DNA from 3 places in the Buttiauxella sp. WJP83 genome. Region 1 is predicted to be linked to each of the others. Evidence: predicted binding sites of a transcription regulator. Region 1 holds the regulator's gene; each other region holds the start of a gene.

The links. Region 1 encodes CRP, which controls carbon source genes, mostly activating them, when cyclic AMP is high. Its sites were predicted from a motif close to ATGTGANNNNNNTCACAT; they were not measured.
Region 2: the regulator CRP is predicted to act here: its motif matches at 2,604-2,621, upstream of glpT (glycerol-3-phosphate transporter).
Region 3: the regulator CRP is predicted to act here: its motif matches at 1,901-1,918, upstream of OH773_RS10925 (PhzF family phenazine biosynthesis protein).

The regions. Positions count from the first base shown of each region.
Region 1 is NZ_CP110080.1:361,730-366,019, reverse strand. Features, by position in the region: gene OH773_RS01630 (hydrolase) at 1-50, shown strand, start outside; gene OH773_RS01625 (YheU family protein) at 47-265, shown strand; gene OH773_RS01620 (phosphoribulokinase) at 513-1,391, shown strand; gene OH773_RS01615 (OsmC family protein) at 1,413-1,817, opposite strand; gene crp (cAMP-activated global transcriptional regulator CRP) at 2,129-2,761, shown strand; gene OH773_RS01605 (YccS/YhfK family putative transporter) at 2,866-4,290, shown strand, end outside.
Region 2 is NZ_CP110080.1:3,314,622-3,318,911, reverse strand. Features, by position in the region: gene glpB (glycerol-3-phosphate dehydrogenase subunit GlpB) at 1-829, opposite strand, end outside; gene glpA (anaerobic glycerol-3-phosphate dehydrogenase subunit A) at 826-2,457, opposite strand; gene glpT (glycerol-3-phosphate transporter) at 2,811-4,163, shown strand.
Region 3 is NZ_CP110080.1:2,348,797-2,353,086, reverse strand. Features, by position in the region: gene OH773_RS10935 (MarC family NAAT transporter) at 1-564, shown strand, start outside; gene OH773_RS10930 (sugar transporter) at 626-1,822, opposite strand; gene OH773_RS10925 (PhzF family phenazine biosynthesis protein) at 1,988-2,785, shown strand; gene glsB (glutaminase B) at 2,860-3,786, shown strand; gene OH773_RS10915 (sensor domain-containing diguanylate cyclase) at 3,935-4,290, shown strand, end outside.

The sequences.
Region 1 (4,290 bases):
AGCAACGTATCCCGCAGTGGCTGTCTAAATTTTTGGAAAAATCACTATGATGATTCCCTGGCAAGATCTCCCTCCCGAAACGCTTGATAATCTGATTGAATCCTTTGTATTACGCGAAGGTACAGATTATGGTGAACAAGAGCGCTCACTAGAGCAAAAGGTGGCCGATGTTAAGCGCCAACTGCAAAGTGGAGAGGCCGTATTGGTTTGGTCAGAACTCCATGAAACGGTGAATATCATGGCCCGTGGGCAATTTCGCGGCTAAATATTAATCTTCTATACTGCATAATGCCCCTCACCCCAACCCTCTCCCAAAGGAGAGGGAGAAAAACAAAACAGACCCGCTCCAGTCCCTCTTCTGGGATAAGGAGAAAAACATGCTCAACCCAGTTCCCTCTTCGGGATAGGGAGAAGAACATGCTCAATCCAGTTCCCTCTCCTGGGGGAGAGGGTTAGGGTGAGGGCCAAACCCAGCTAAACCCACTTGTGATTACCCAGGGAGTTGTTGCCTTATGTCAGCCAAACATCCGGTTATTGCCGTAACAGGTTCCAGCGGCGCGGGAACGACCACCACCAGCCTTGCCTTTCGTAAAATATTTCAGCAACTCAATCTTCGCGCAGCCGAAGTCGAAGGTGACAGTTTCCACCGTTTCACTCGCCCTGAAATGGATATGGCTATCCGTAAAGCTCGCGATTTGGGTCGCCATATCAGCTACTTTGGCCCGGAAGCGAATGACTTCGGCTTACTGGAACAAACGTTTCTGGAGTACGGAAATACCGGGCAAGGTAAATCACGCAAGTATCTGCATACCTATGATGAAGCGGTACCCTGGAACCAAATTCCGGGGACGTTTACCCCGTGGCAGTCGCTGCCGGAACCGACTGATGTCTTGTTCTATGAAGGTTTGCACGGAGGAGTCGTCACCCCACAACATGATGTGGCGAATGCCGTCGACCTACTGGTTGGCGTAGTGCCGATTGTGAACCTGGAATGGATACAAAAACTGGTGCGGGACACCAGCGAACGCGGGCACTCAAGAGAAGCGGTGATGGACTCAGTCGTGCGTTCGATGGACGATTACATCAATTACATCACGCCGCAATTTTCCCGGACCCATATCAACTTCCAGCGCGTGCCTACCGTTGATACGTCGAACCCATTTGCGGCACGTGGTATTCCGTCACTGGATGAAAGCTTCGTGGTGATCCATTTTCGTGGGCTGGATGACATCGATTACCCGTACTTACTCGCCATGTTGCAAGGCTCATTCATTTCCCACATCAATACATTAGTGGTGCCAGGCGGCAAGATGGGACTGGCAATGGAATTGATCATGGCACCGCTAGTTAAACGGCTGGCAGAAGGTCGACACATCAATCAGGGCGGATAATTACCGCCCTGCTGACACACATTAGCCTTCAATCACTTCATAGCTATGAGTAATGTTCACAGCTTTTTCCAGCATCAGAGCGACAGAACAATACTTTTCAGCAGAGAGATCCACCGCGCGGGAAACCGCGTTATCTTTCAGTTCTTTGCCTGTCACGATGAAATGCAGGTTAATGGTGGTAAAAAGACGAGGGGCTTCTTCACGGCGCTCAGAGGTCAGTTTTACTTCGCAATCCGTCACGTTGTAGCGACCTTTTTGCAAAATAGAAACCACATCGATTGCACTGCAGCCCCCCGCAGCCATCAGAACCATCTCCATCGGACTTGGTGCTTTATCGCCAGAATTACCATCCATCAAAATCTGGTGTCCTGAAGCGGACTCCCCAAGGAAGGTTAACCCTTCTACCCACTTCACTCGTGCCTGCATGTTACTTCTCCAGTTGAAAAAACCCTTTCAGAGTACGCGGATGCAGCAAAACTGGCAACGGAAGGCGACCTGCGTCATGCTGAAACGAGACAATAGGAGACACTTGTCAAAAGCTATGCTAAAACAATCCAGATGCTACATCGATACATTGACGTAATGCATGTATGCAGAGGACGTCACTAATTACAGGCAGCAAGAATGACTTGCGTGCCATCTCCCCAAGATGGGGAATATTCTAATACTTGCAACGCCAGACAGGATGTTTAGCGTCTTGTCGTTGGTAGCTAGTTATAAACAGAGGATAACCGCGCATGGTGCTTGGCAAACCGCAAACAGACCCGACTCTCGAATGGTTCTTGTCCCATTGCCATATTCATAAGTATCCATCGAAGAGCACACTGATTCACCAGGGTGAAAAAGCTGAGACGCTGTATTACATCGTCAAGGGCTCTGTGGCTGTTCTGATTAAAGATGAAGAGGGCAAGGAAATGATCCTCTCCTATCTGAATCAGGGCGATTTTATTGGTGAGTTAGGGCTGTTCGAAGAAGGCCAGGAACGTAGTGCATGGGTTCGTGCTAAATCTGCCTGTGAAGTGGCTGAAATTTCCTATAAAAAATTCCGCCAGCTGATTCAGGTCAACCCAGACATTCTGATGCGCCTGTCTTCCCAGATGGCTCGTCGTCTGCAAGTGACATCTGAGAAAGTCGGTAACCTGGCATTCCTGGATGTGACTGGTCGTATTGCACAAACACTGCTGAACCTGGCGAAACAACCTGATGCAATGACCCACCCAGACGGTATGCAGATTAAAATTACCCGTCAGGAAATCGGTCAGATCGTGGGTTGTTCTCGTGAAACCGTTGGTCGTATCTTGAAAATGCTGGAAGATCAAAACCTGATCTCTGCTCACGGTAAAACGATCGTCGTTTACGGCACTCGTTAATCTCCGTCCTCAAAAAAGGCGTGTCACTCAGGTAACACGCTTTTTTTGTTTCTACATTTCTCTGAGTGTAGCCAACACCCACGCAACTTGTATTATGAAGAGCTATGTGGCGCCGACTGATCTACCATCCAGAAGTTAACTACGCATTGCGACAAACGCTGGTACTCTGCCTTCCTGTGGGGGTAGGATTACTGCTTGGAAATTTGCAGTTAGGTCTGCTGTTCTCGTTAGTGCCCGCCTGTTGCAACATTGCCGGCCTGGATACCCCCCATAAGCGCTTCTTCAAACGTCTGATTGTTGGTAGCACTCTTTTTGCAGTCAGCAGTTTAATCATGCAGCTTTTGCTGCTCTACACCACCGTTCCATTGCCCGTCATTCTCTTTGTTATGGCCCTTATGTTGGGGGTCACTGCTGAAATCAGCGCCCTGCATGCACGCTTACTTCCCGCCTCGCTGATTGCTGCCATTTTTACACTTAGCATGGCCGGTAACATGCCTATCTGGAAGCCGATGGCGCTGTATGTCTTTGGCACGATTTGGTATGGGGTCTTTAACTGGCTTTGGTTCTGGATATGGCGAGAGCAGCCGTTGCGCGAATCTTTAAGCCTGCTCTATCGCCAATTAGCGGATTACTGCGAAGCCAAATACGGCATGCTCACTCAGCACGTCGATCCCGAGACGGCACTTCCGCCGTTGCTGGCGCGCCAGCAAAAAGCCGTCGACTTGATTACCAACTGCTACCAACAACTGCATATGCTATCGGCGAATCAGCAAAACGGTTACAAGCATTTGTTACGCTCTTTTCAAATAGCGTTAGATCTACAAGAGCACATTTCCGTCAGTTTGCACCAACCTGCCGAGGTGCAAAAACTTGTCGCGCAAAGCCATGCGGAAGCCGTTATTCGCTGGAATGCGCAGACCATTGCGGCCCGTTTGCGTGTTCTGGCTGATGACATTCTTTACCATCGTTACCCGCAGCGTTTTACGATGGAGAAGCAAATTGAAGCCCTTGAGAAAATCGCCCGGCAGAATCCGGATAACCCAGTCGGACAGTTTTGTCATTATCACTTCAGCCGTATCGCGCGTGTATTACGCAGCCAACGCCCGCTGTACGTCAGGGATTTAATGGAAGACAGGCAACGCCGCTTACCACTGTGGGCCGCGCTGAAAAGCTATATGTCATTGAAATCAGCGGCTCTGCGCAACGCCGCCCGGTTAGGCGTAATGCTAACTATCGCCAGTATTTTTGGGGCATTTTTGCATCTCCCCAAACCCTACTGGATTTTAATGACGGTGATGTTTGTCACGCAAAACGGCTACGGCGCTACCCGAGTACGCATTCTGCACCGTTCGGCAGGTACCATTGCAGGCCTGGCCATTGCGGGTTTCGCCCTGCACTTTCACTTCCCACAAGACATTGCGTTGGCCGCGATGCTGGTCATCACGCTCGTCAGCTATCTGATCATTCGCCAAAGCTACGGCTGGGCGACAATTGGTTTTACCGTGACAGCGGTATATACCCTGCAACTG
Region 2 (4,290 bases), 1.8 Mb from region 1:
CGCCTGGCATCATTATTCCGCCAAGTTGCTGGAAGCGGCGGCGTAATTGTTGAGACATTCTGATCCCGAGGACTGATGGCGGTAGAGTCGGCAACAAACGCAGCGGGCAGGGCAACTGGCGGCTGATTGTCTGCCAGGCATGAGGATCTTCGCTCCCAAGGCACGCAGGTAAAAACAGGCCATCCGTGTTAACGGCCAGCGCTTTTAGCTCGTCAATCAACAAGCGTTGTTGCTCGGGTATATCCAGCACACGGGCAATATTGGCGGCACGAAACTCGCTAGGGTTATTTCGCAACGTATCCAGCGCAGGAAGGGTGAGTTCAGCCGTTCGAACTTCGATATGGTTTTCTGCAAGAGAACCGGCGACCAGTTCCGGCTGGAAATCCAGAAACCCGGCAATGCCAACGACGGTAATTCTCTTCCAGCCAAGTGTTGCGGTGGGAACTTCTTCAGGGCTAAGCCAGGTAGCACGCTGGGTTCCCAGCGGGGTAATTCGCTGATGGTTTTGCTGATAAGACCCTTGCAGATTGAGCTGGCATCGGGCGAGCAGCGCCTCACTTTCAGCGGCGAAACGGCGGACGTTTTCCGCGCCCATCAAACTGTATGGATGTTCTGGTGCCTGTTTATTCAGGGCTTCCAGTGCGTTTAAAGGGGATGTTACAGGGGTACCGTCGGGGAGTTCCGCCAGCAAATCCAGCGAGCCGGATGAAAAATGCAAAGCACTTTGCCCACGACTGATGATGGCACAACGCAGGCCTTCTTCTGCGAGGCGAATTCCGCATACCAACCCGGCTAAACCACCGCCAATAATCAGACTATCGAATCTCATTGTGGTGTTCCCTTTTTCGATCCATTTTTCAGACCGCACAATCCCTGGTAAACCCAGGCGGTAAATTCGCTTTCCCGCAGCGCATCATCCCAGGCGATGGGGCGAATACCTTTCCAGCGTTCGTTGAGGAAAAGAGAGAGTTGATCAAGTGATTGAGCTGGTGAAGAGGTGCCAAAGCGTTGTAATAACCCCGCCGCACGGCAGGCGCATAACTCTCCCTGGCAAGTGCCCATGCCCACACGAGTACGACGGCGTAAATCGCCAAGATTGTTGACGGACAGATGATTAACCGCGTAATGAACTTCGCCCGCTGTCACCGCTTCACATTCGCACACCAGGCTGTTACTCAGGCGGTCGCCTGCCAGAAGTTTCCCTGCCCGATCGCCGTGACGCCACACGGCGCTTCGCCGGATAGTTAGCGGCAGCGAAATCACTTTGCTGAGCGTTTCTTCCGATGAACTTTCTGAACCCGGAAGAGGTGCGGTTGCGGTAGTGCAGATTTTGCTATTACCGAGTTTTTCGCATACCGCGTTTGTCGCCCATTCTGCCATCAGGCGATAGGTCATCAGTTTGCCGCCAGTGATGGTGATGAAACCTTCCATCCCATCTCGTTTCGCGTGATCGAGCAGCACGATCCCACGGCTGACGTTTCGCCCAGTTGGATCGTCATCACTTGCCACCAGCGGGCGGACTCCAGCATAAGCACGCAAGATGCGGGTTGCGGCAAGCTTGGGTGAGAGCTTTGAGCCTTCACGTATCAGAATATCGACCTCTTGCGGCGTGACGCGCATATTGTCGATTTGGTCATATTCGATAGGCGTTGAGGTGGTGCCAATCAGCGAAATGGTATCGCCGGGCACCAAAATATCGGCATCAGCGGGCTTCCGGCAACGGTTGATCACCATGTTATTAATACGATGGCCGAGGATCAGCAGCGAACCTTTTGCCGGGAGCATGCGAATGCTTAAATCAGCATATTCAGCAATGTGCTGCCCCCAGATCCCGGCCGCATTCACGACCATGCTTGCGTATAAATCGTGATGTTGTCGGGTTTGGTGGTTGTAAACGCGCACCCCGCATACCCTGTCTCCCTGGCGAATGAGGCCGGTGACCTCCTGGCCAGTTAAAATTTCGGCTCCGTGTTCGCGAGCATCCAGCATATTGGCAGCGGTCAGTCGGAAAGGGTCAACGGTGCCATCCGGTACGCGTACGGCACCAATAAGTTCAGGGTTTGCAGCAGGTTCCAGGCGTAACGCGTCTTTAGGTTCGAGGCGTTCGGCGTCGATTCCCGCATTCTGACAGGCGGTAATAAAGGTCGTTTGTAACGACAAGTCATCTTCAGGAAGGGTGATAAACAAACCGTCTGAGCGTTCAATACAATGGCGAGCAATGCGTTTAAGGATGCGGTTTTCTTCAATGCATTCTCTGGCTGATTCGCTGTCTGTCATGGCGTAACGTGCGCCGCTATGAAGAAGACCGTGATTACGGCCTGTCGCACCGGTTGCGATATCATGTCTTTCCAGCAGCATGGTTTGTAAGCCACGCCGAGCGCAATCTCTGGCTATGCCCGCGCCCGTTGCACCTCCACCAATAATAATCACATCCCACTCTTTGCATCCCGTCGCCATGCTCTTCTCCTGGAAAATCCTCTTGCGTGATATTCAGCCACAGTTAACTCTTTTAATGTTTGATATCGAGCAAATTCGAGCATAAATCGAAAGCAAAATGAGAGGTGATGCACTATTTCGATAATTTGTAATAAAAATGTAATATGTTGCGAGGTGTTTCACACTAAGTCACCGGGATAATCCTTAACATGCGCTCGAAAACGAAAATACCCTTCATACTTCAAGCTGCATATGCGTTGGCTGCGTTCAATCGCCCGAATCACTTACTTCAGTAAGCTCATCGGGACTCTTTCTCTGGCCGCCTTTCTGCAACTCGAATTATTTAGGGTATAAAATCTGCCACGGAGGCATTCATGCTAAGCATTTTCAAACCTAGCCCGCACCAGTCACGACTGAAGGGCGAGCACATCGATCCGACTTATCGTCGTCTGCGCTGGCAGATATTCATGGGGATTTTCTTCGGTTATGCCGCGTACTACCTGGTGCGTAAAAACTTTACCCTTGCTATGCCGTATTTGGTGGAGCAGGGCTTTTCGCGTGGCGACCTGGGTTTTGCGCTGTCAGGGATCTCCATCGCATACGGTTTCTCAAAATTTATCATGGGGTCGGTTTCTGACCGCTCCAATCCGCGCGTTTTCTTGCCTGCTGGTCTGATTCTTGCCGCCGCCGTCATGCTGTTTATGGGCTTTGTGCCATGGGCGACATCCAGCATTGCCGTGATGTTTGTACTGCTGTTCTTATGCGGTTGGTTCCAGGGAATGGGGTGGCCTCCGTGCGGGCGCACTATGGTGCATTGGTGGTCCCAGAAAGAACGTGGGGGAATTGTTTCCATCTGGAACTGCGCTCATAACGTCGGTGGTGGGTTACCTCCGCTGCTGTTTTTGTTGGGGATGGCGTGGTTTAACGACTGGCACGCAGCGCTGTATATGCCTGCTTTCGCCGCTATTCTGGTGGCATTAATTGCTTTTGCTTTAATGCGAGATACGCCGCAGTCTTGCGGATTACCGCCAATTGAAGAGTATAAAAACGATTATCCGGACGACTACAGCGAAAGCGCGGAAGAAGAACTGACTGCCAAACAGATTTTCATGCAGTACGTTTTCCCTAACCGCCTGCTGTGGTACATCGCGATTGCGAACGTTTTCGTTTATTTACTCCGTTACGGCATTCTCGACTGGTCGCCAACCTATCTGAAAGAAGTGAAACACTTCGCGCTGGATAAATCCTCCTGGGCCTACTTCCTTTATGAATATGCAGGGATTCCAGGAACGCTACTTTGCGGCTGGATGTCGGACAAAGTCTTCAGAGGCAACCGCGGTGCAACCGGTGTGTTCTTTATGATTCTGGTGACTATCGCCACGGTGGTGTACTGGCTCAATCCTCCAGGTAATCCAGGTGTTGATATGGCCTGCATGATCATCATCGGCTTCCTGATTTATGGCCCGGTGATGTTAATTGGCCTGCACGCCCTTGAGCTGGCACCGAAAAAAGCCGCAGGCACCGCAGCGGGCTTCACCGGATTGTTTGGCTATTTGGGCGGGTCGGTTGCAGCGAGCGCGATTGTTGGCTACACCGTGGACTTCTTCGGTTGGGACGGTGGCTTTATGGTGATGATTGGCGGCAGTGTGCTGGCTGTTGTGCTACTGCTGGTGGTGATGGTGGGTGAAAACAAACATCACCAGGAAAAAATTTTGAAAAACAACTAAGTAAAACATCAGCAAAGTATGAAAAATAGTGACGTGCGGAGGCCATATTATTGGCCTCCGCGCTTTGCTGTCATATTTTGGTGATACCTTTTTTGTATGCCTAAGATTGGAATTAACTCCTCCATGG
Region 3 (4,290 bases), 2.0 Mb from region 1:
AAAAAGGCCCGTGATAAAACTGCGTTAATGGCGTCAGTCAACGTATTCATTATCATGATGGTCGCGTATTACGCAGGGCAGGTTGTAATGAATACCTTCGGTATTTCCATCCCTGGTTTGCGTATTGCGGGTGGGCTGATTGTTGCCTTCATTGGTTTTCGCATGTTGTTCCCGCAACAAAAAGCACATGAATCATTGGAAGCAAACACCAAAGCTCAGGAAATGGAAGAAGAACCGGATACCAACATTGCCTTTGTACCTCTCGCCATGCCTAGCACTGCGGGGCCTGGTACCATCGCAATGATCATCAGTTCATCGTCGACCATTGAACACGGTGTCGATTTTGCCAATTGGGTTGTGCTGGTGGCCCCACCATTAATTTTTGCTCTGGTGGGGATAATCTTGTGGGGGAGTTTACGCAGTTCAGGCGCGATTATGCGTATGGTGGGGAAAAGCGGCATTGAAGCCATTTCCCGCCTGATGGGGTTCTTACTGGTTTGTATGGGCGTGCAGTTTATTATTAACGGCATTTTGGAAATTATTACTCATTTCCCAGCCAGTTAATCAGTCGTCTATGTAAGGAAAGGGATGTCGGGTGAGCGTTGCGCCACCCGACATCGCTACATTAACTGTGCTGCGGTTTTTCTTCTAACGACACCGGCCAGCGGCGGAAGATTAACACTGAGCCGATAAGCGCAACCAGGGCAGGAACCGCACCGACCAGACCGATACTGGACATATCAAAATGCAAACTCACCTGATTACCCACCAATGCCCCCGCGCCAATCCCGATATTAAAAATCCCCGAGAATAACGCCATTGATACATCGGTTGCGTCTGGTGCCAGCGCCAGGACTTTTACCTGCATACCAAGGGTGATAACCATGATCGCAATTCCCCAGAACAGGCATAACAACGTGAGATAAGTGGTACTTTGCGCAGCAGGAAGCAGTAACGCCAGACATAGCACTAATAAACCGATTGAGCCACTGACGAGCGTGGATGAGTGCCGATTTCCCAATTTACCAAACATCACGCTGCCAATAATCCCCGCACAGCCCAACACCAACAGCAGGAAGGTGGCCATCGTGGCGCTTAACCCCGCGACGGTTTGCACAAACGGCTCAATGTAGCTGTAAGCGGTGTAATGCGCGGTAACGACCACCGCAACTAATACGTATAAGCTGACTAACGCGGGGCGCTTGAAAAGCAGCGGTAAACTTTTTAGCGAACCCGAATGTTCGCTCGGCAGTTTAGGCAGCAGTTTCATCACGCAGAACAGCGTGATAGCCGCGATAACGCCAATGGCGAAGAAGGTGGTGCGCCAGCCGAAATATTGACCGACAACGCGACCCAGCGGCAAACCCAGCACCATCGCAAGTGCTGTGCCGGTGGCAATCAAACTCAGCGCCTGCGCTTTTTTGCCTGCGGGTGCCATACGAATCGCCAGGGACGCGGTAATCGACCAGAAAATCGCGTGGGCAAAGGCGATACCGATGCGGCTAATCACCAACACGGTAAAACTCCAGGCCACAAAAGAGAGCACGTGGCTTGCGATAAACAAGATAAAAATGCTGATTAGTAGCCGCTTTCGTTCGACCTGGCTGGTCAAGAGCATAAAGGGCAGGGACATCAGCGCCACGACCCAGGCGTAGATAGTCAGCATGATCCCGACTTGCGCGGTTTGCATGCCGAAACTGTCAGCGATGTCTGACAGTAAACCGACTGGGACAAATTCCGTGGTGTTAAAAATAAAGGCCGCGACTGCGAGCGTAAAGACGCGTAACCACGCCGTTTTGCGTGAGACGTTGCTTATGGTCATAAATGGGGTTCGCGCTGGTCAGTAAAAGTGTGGAGAGGTGGCGATCATAAAACCATCGATCCGGGTGTACAACCGGTATTGTGATTTATGTCTCATTTAATTCTCCTGACAGCCTGCGATCTCGTGGCATGGTAGAGGCCATAGGTATGACTGAGGGAAGATGCGATGCAGCAAATTGATTTTTATATGGTCGATGCTTTTACGGATACCACGTTTGGTGGCAATGCAGCGGCGGTTTGCCCGCTGACAGAATGGTTACCTGATGAAACTTTGCTGGCGATGACGCGACAGCATAATCAGTCGGAAACGGCTTTTTTTATCACCACGGATGACGGTTTCGAGCTGCGTTGGTTTACGACGCAAGGGGAAGTTAACTTGTGCGGCCATGCAACACTTGCCACCGCGCACGTGATCTTTGAGTATCTGAATTACCCGGAAACCACGATTCATTTCGCTACGCGTTTTGTGGGCGCACTGACTGTCACACGCAATGGTGACTGGCTAACGCTTGATTTTCCTGCCACAAGCAGTGAACCGGTATCGCCGCCACAAGTGTTGCTCGATTCCCTGGGTATCAGTGATTATCAGGAAGTGCGGCTGGGGCGCACATATACCGTCGTGCTTGAGACTCAACAACAGGTTGAAGCGATAAAACCTGATATCTCGCTGATGCTCCAACTGAATCAGAAAGTCTGCATCACGGCACCGGCAGATGAGGAGGGCTATGACTTCGTCAGCCGTTTCTTCTCACCCGCGTCGTCGATAACGGAAGATCCCGTCACGGGCTCCACGCATACCATGCTTATTCCTTATTGGGCGAAAAAACTGGGGAAAACGCAGCTGCTCGCTCGCCAGGTTTCCCAACGCGGCGGCGATTTGCGCTGCCAGCTCGTGGGCGACAGAGTGCTTATTGGCGGAAAAGCTGTCACCTATCTGGTAGGGAAAGTGTTGCTGCGCGGTTGATGGCTAACAGTGCCGCCGCGAGCTGCGTCTGATATACTGGCGGGCGTAAAATACCCACCATTCAGGAGTTTGCAGTGCCAGGACTGTTAGATAATCAATTGCTCGAAGATATTCTGGCGCAGGTTCGGCCACTCATTGGTCAAGGTAAAGTCGCTGATTACATTCCGGCACTGGCTGAAGTTCCTGGCAATAAACTGGGAATTTCAGTTTGTACGGTCGGCGGCGAAGTGTTCAGCGCCGGGGATGCGGCAGAGCGGTTCTCCATTCAATCCATTTCAAAAGTGCTGAGCCTGACGCTTGCCATGGCGCGTTATGATGAGCACGAAATCTGGGCGCGCGTGGGTAAAGAGCCTTCAGGGCAACCCTTCAATTCATTACTCCAGCTGGAACTTGAGCAAGGCAAACCTCGTAACCCGTTTATTAACGCCGGGGCGTTGGTGGTGTGTGACATGTTGCAAAGCCGTCTGAGTGCGCCGAAACAGCGAATGCTGGAAGTGGTGCGGGCCATCGCGGAACAGCCCGATCTGGCCTACGACTCTCGCGTGGCGAAATCAGAGTTTGAACATTCGGCGCGTAATGCGGCCATCGCCTGGCTGATGAAATCATTCGGTAATTTTGATAACGACGTCATTACCGTCCTGCAGAATTATTTCCACTATTGCGCACTGAAAATGAGTTGCAATGAACTGGCGAAGACTTTCCTGTTTCTGGCCAATCAGGGGCGCGCGTTGCACCTTGATGCGCCAATTATCACGGCTCAACAGGCCCGACAAATCAATGCGCTGATGGTCACCAGCGGGATGTACGATGGTGCCGGTGAGTTTGCGTATCGGGTCGGTATGCCGGGTAAATCAGGGGTTGGGGGAGGTATTATCGCCATCGTTCCGCAGGAGATGTCGATCGCGGTTTGGTGCCCGGAATTGGATACCTCGGGTAACTCATTAGCCGGAACTGCCGCCCTTGAAATTCTGGCCCAACGGATTGGCCGTTCTATTTTTTAAATCATTACGGAAGTGGCGCATTGACCCGGTCGACGGCAGGTTGTCCCTGATTTAATATGCTAGACTTGGTTTTATTTTTTGCGCTTCTCCTGAATCCATATGTGTAAATTCTTTACGCAGTACATGCATAATCATGAGTCAAAACAGCATGTCCAATCAAAATTACGTTAAGTTATTTTCGCCAGATAAATATTTGTTTAACGCCGTTATTATTTTTGTCATTACCACTTTGTTCTATTTTTTTGGCGCGTCGCTTCGTCTGATTGACGAGCTGTCGCTGTTCTGGCCGCTCAACGCGGTGCTGGCGGCGTTGTTTGTGCGCAACCGGCCCGTGTATTATTTTGTCTGCTATAGCGCCATGGTGGTTTACGACGCTTTTACCACACATTGGGGATGGCAATCGGCGATAATAAACTTATCGAATATGGTATTTATTATTGTCGTTGCGCGATTATTACTGCGCTATTCCAGGACACAAGATGAAAGCAATTGGGCGCTCAATGC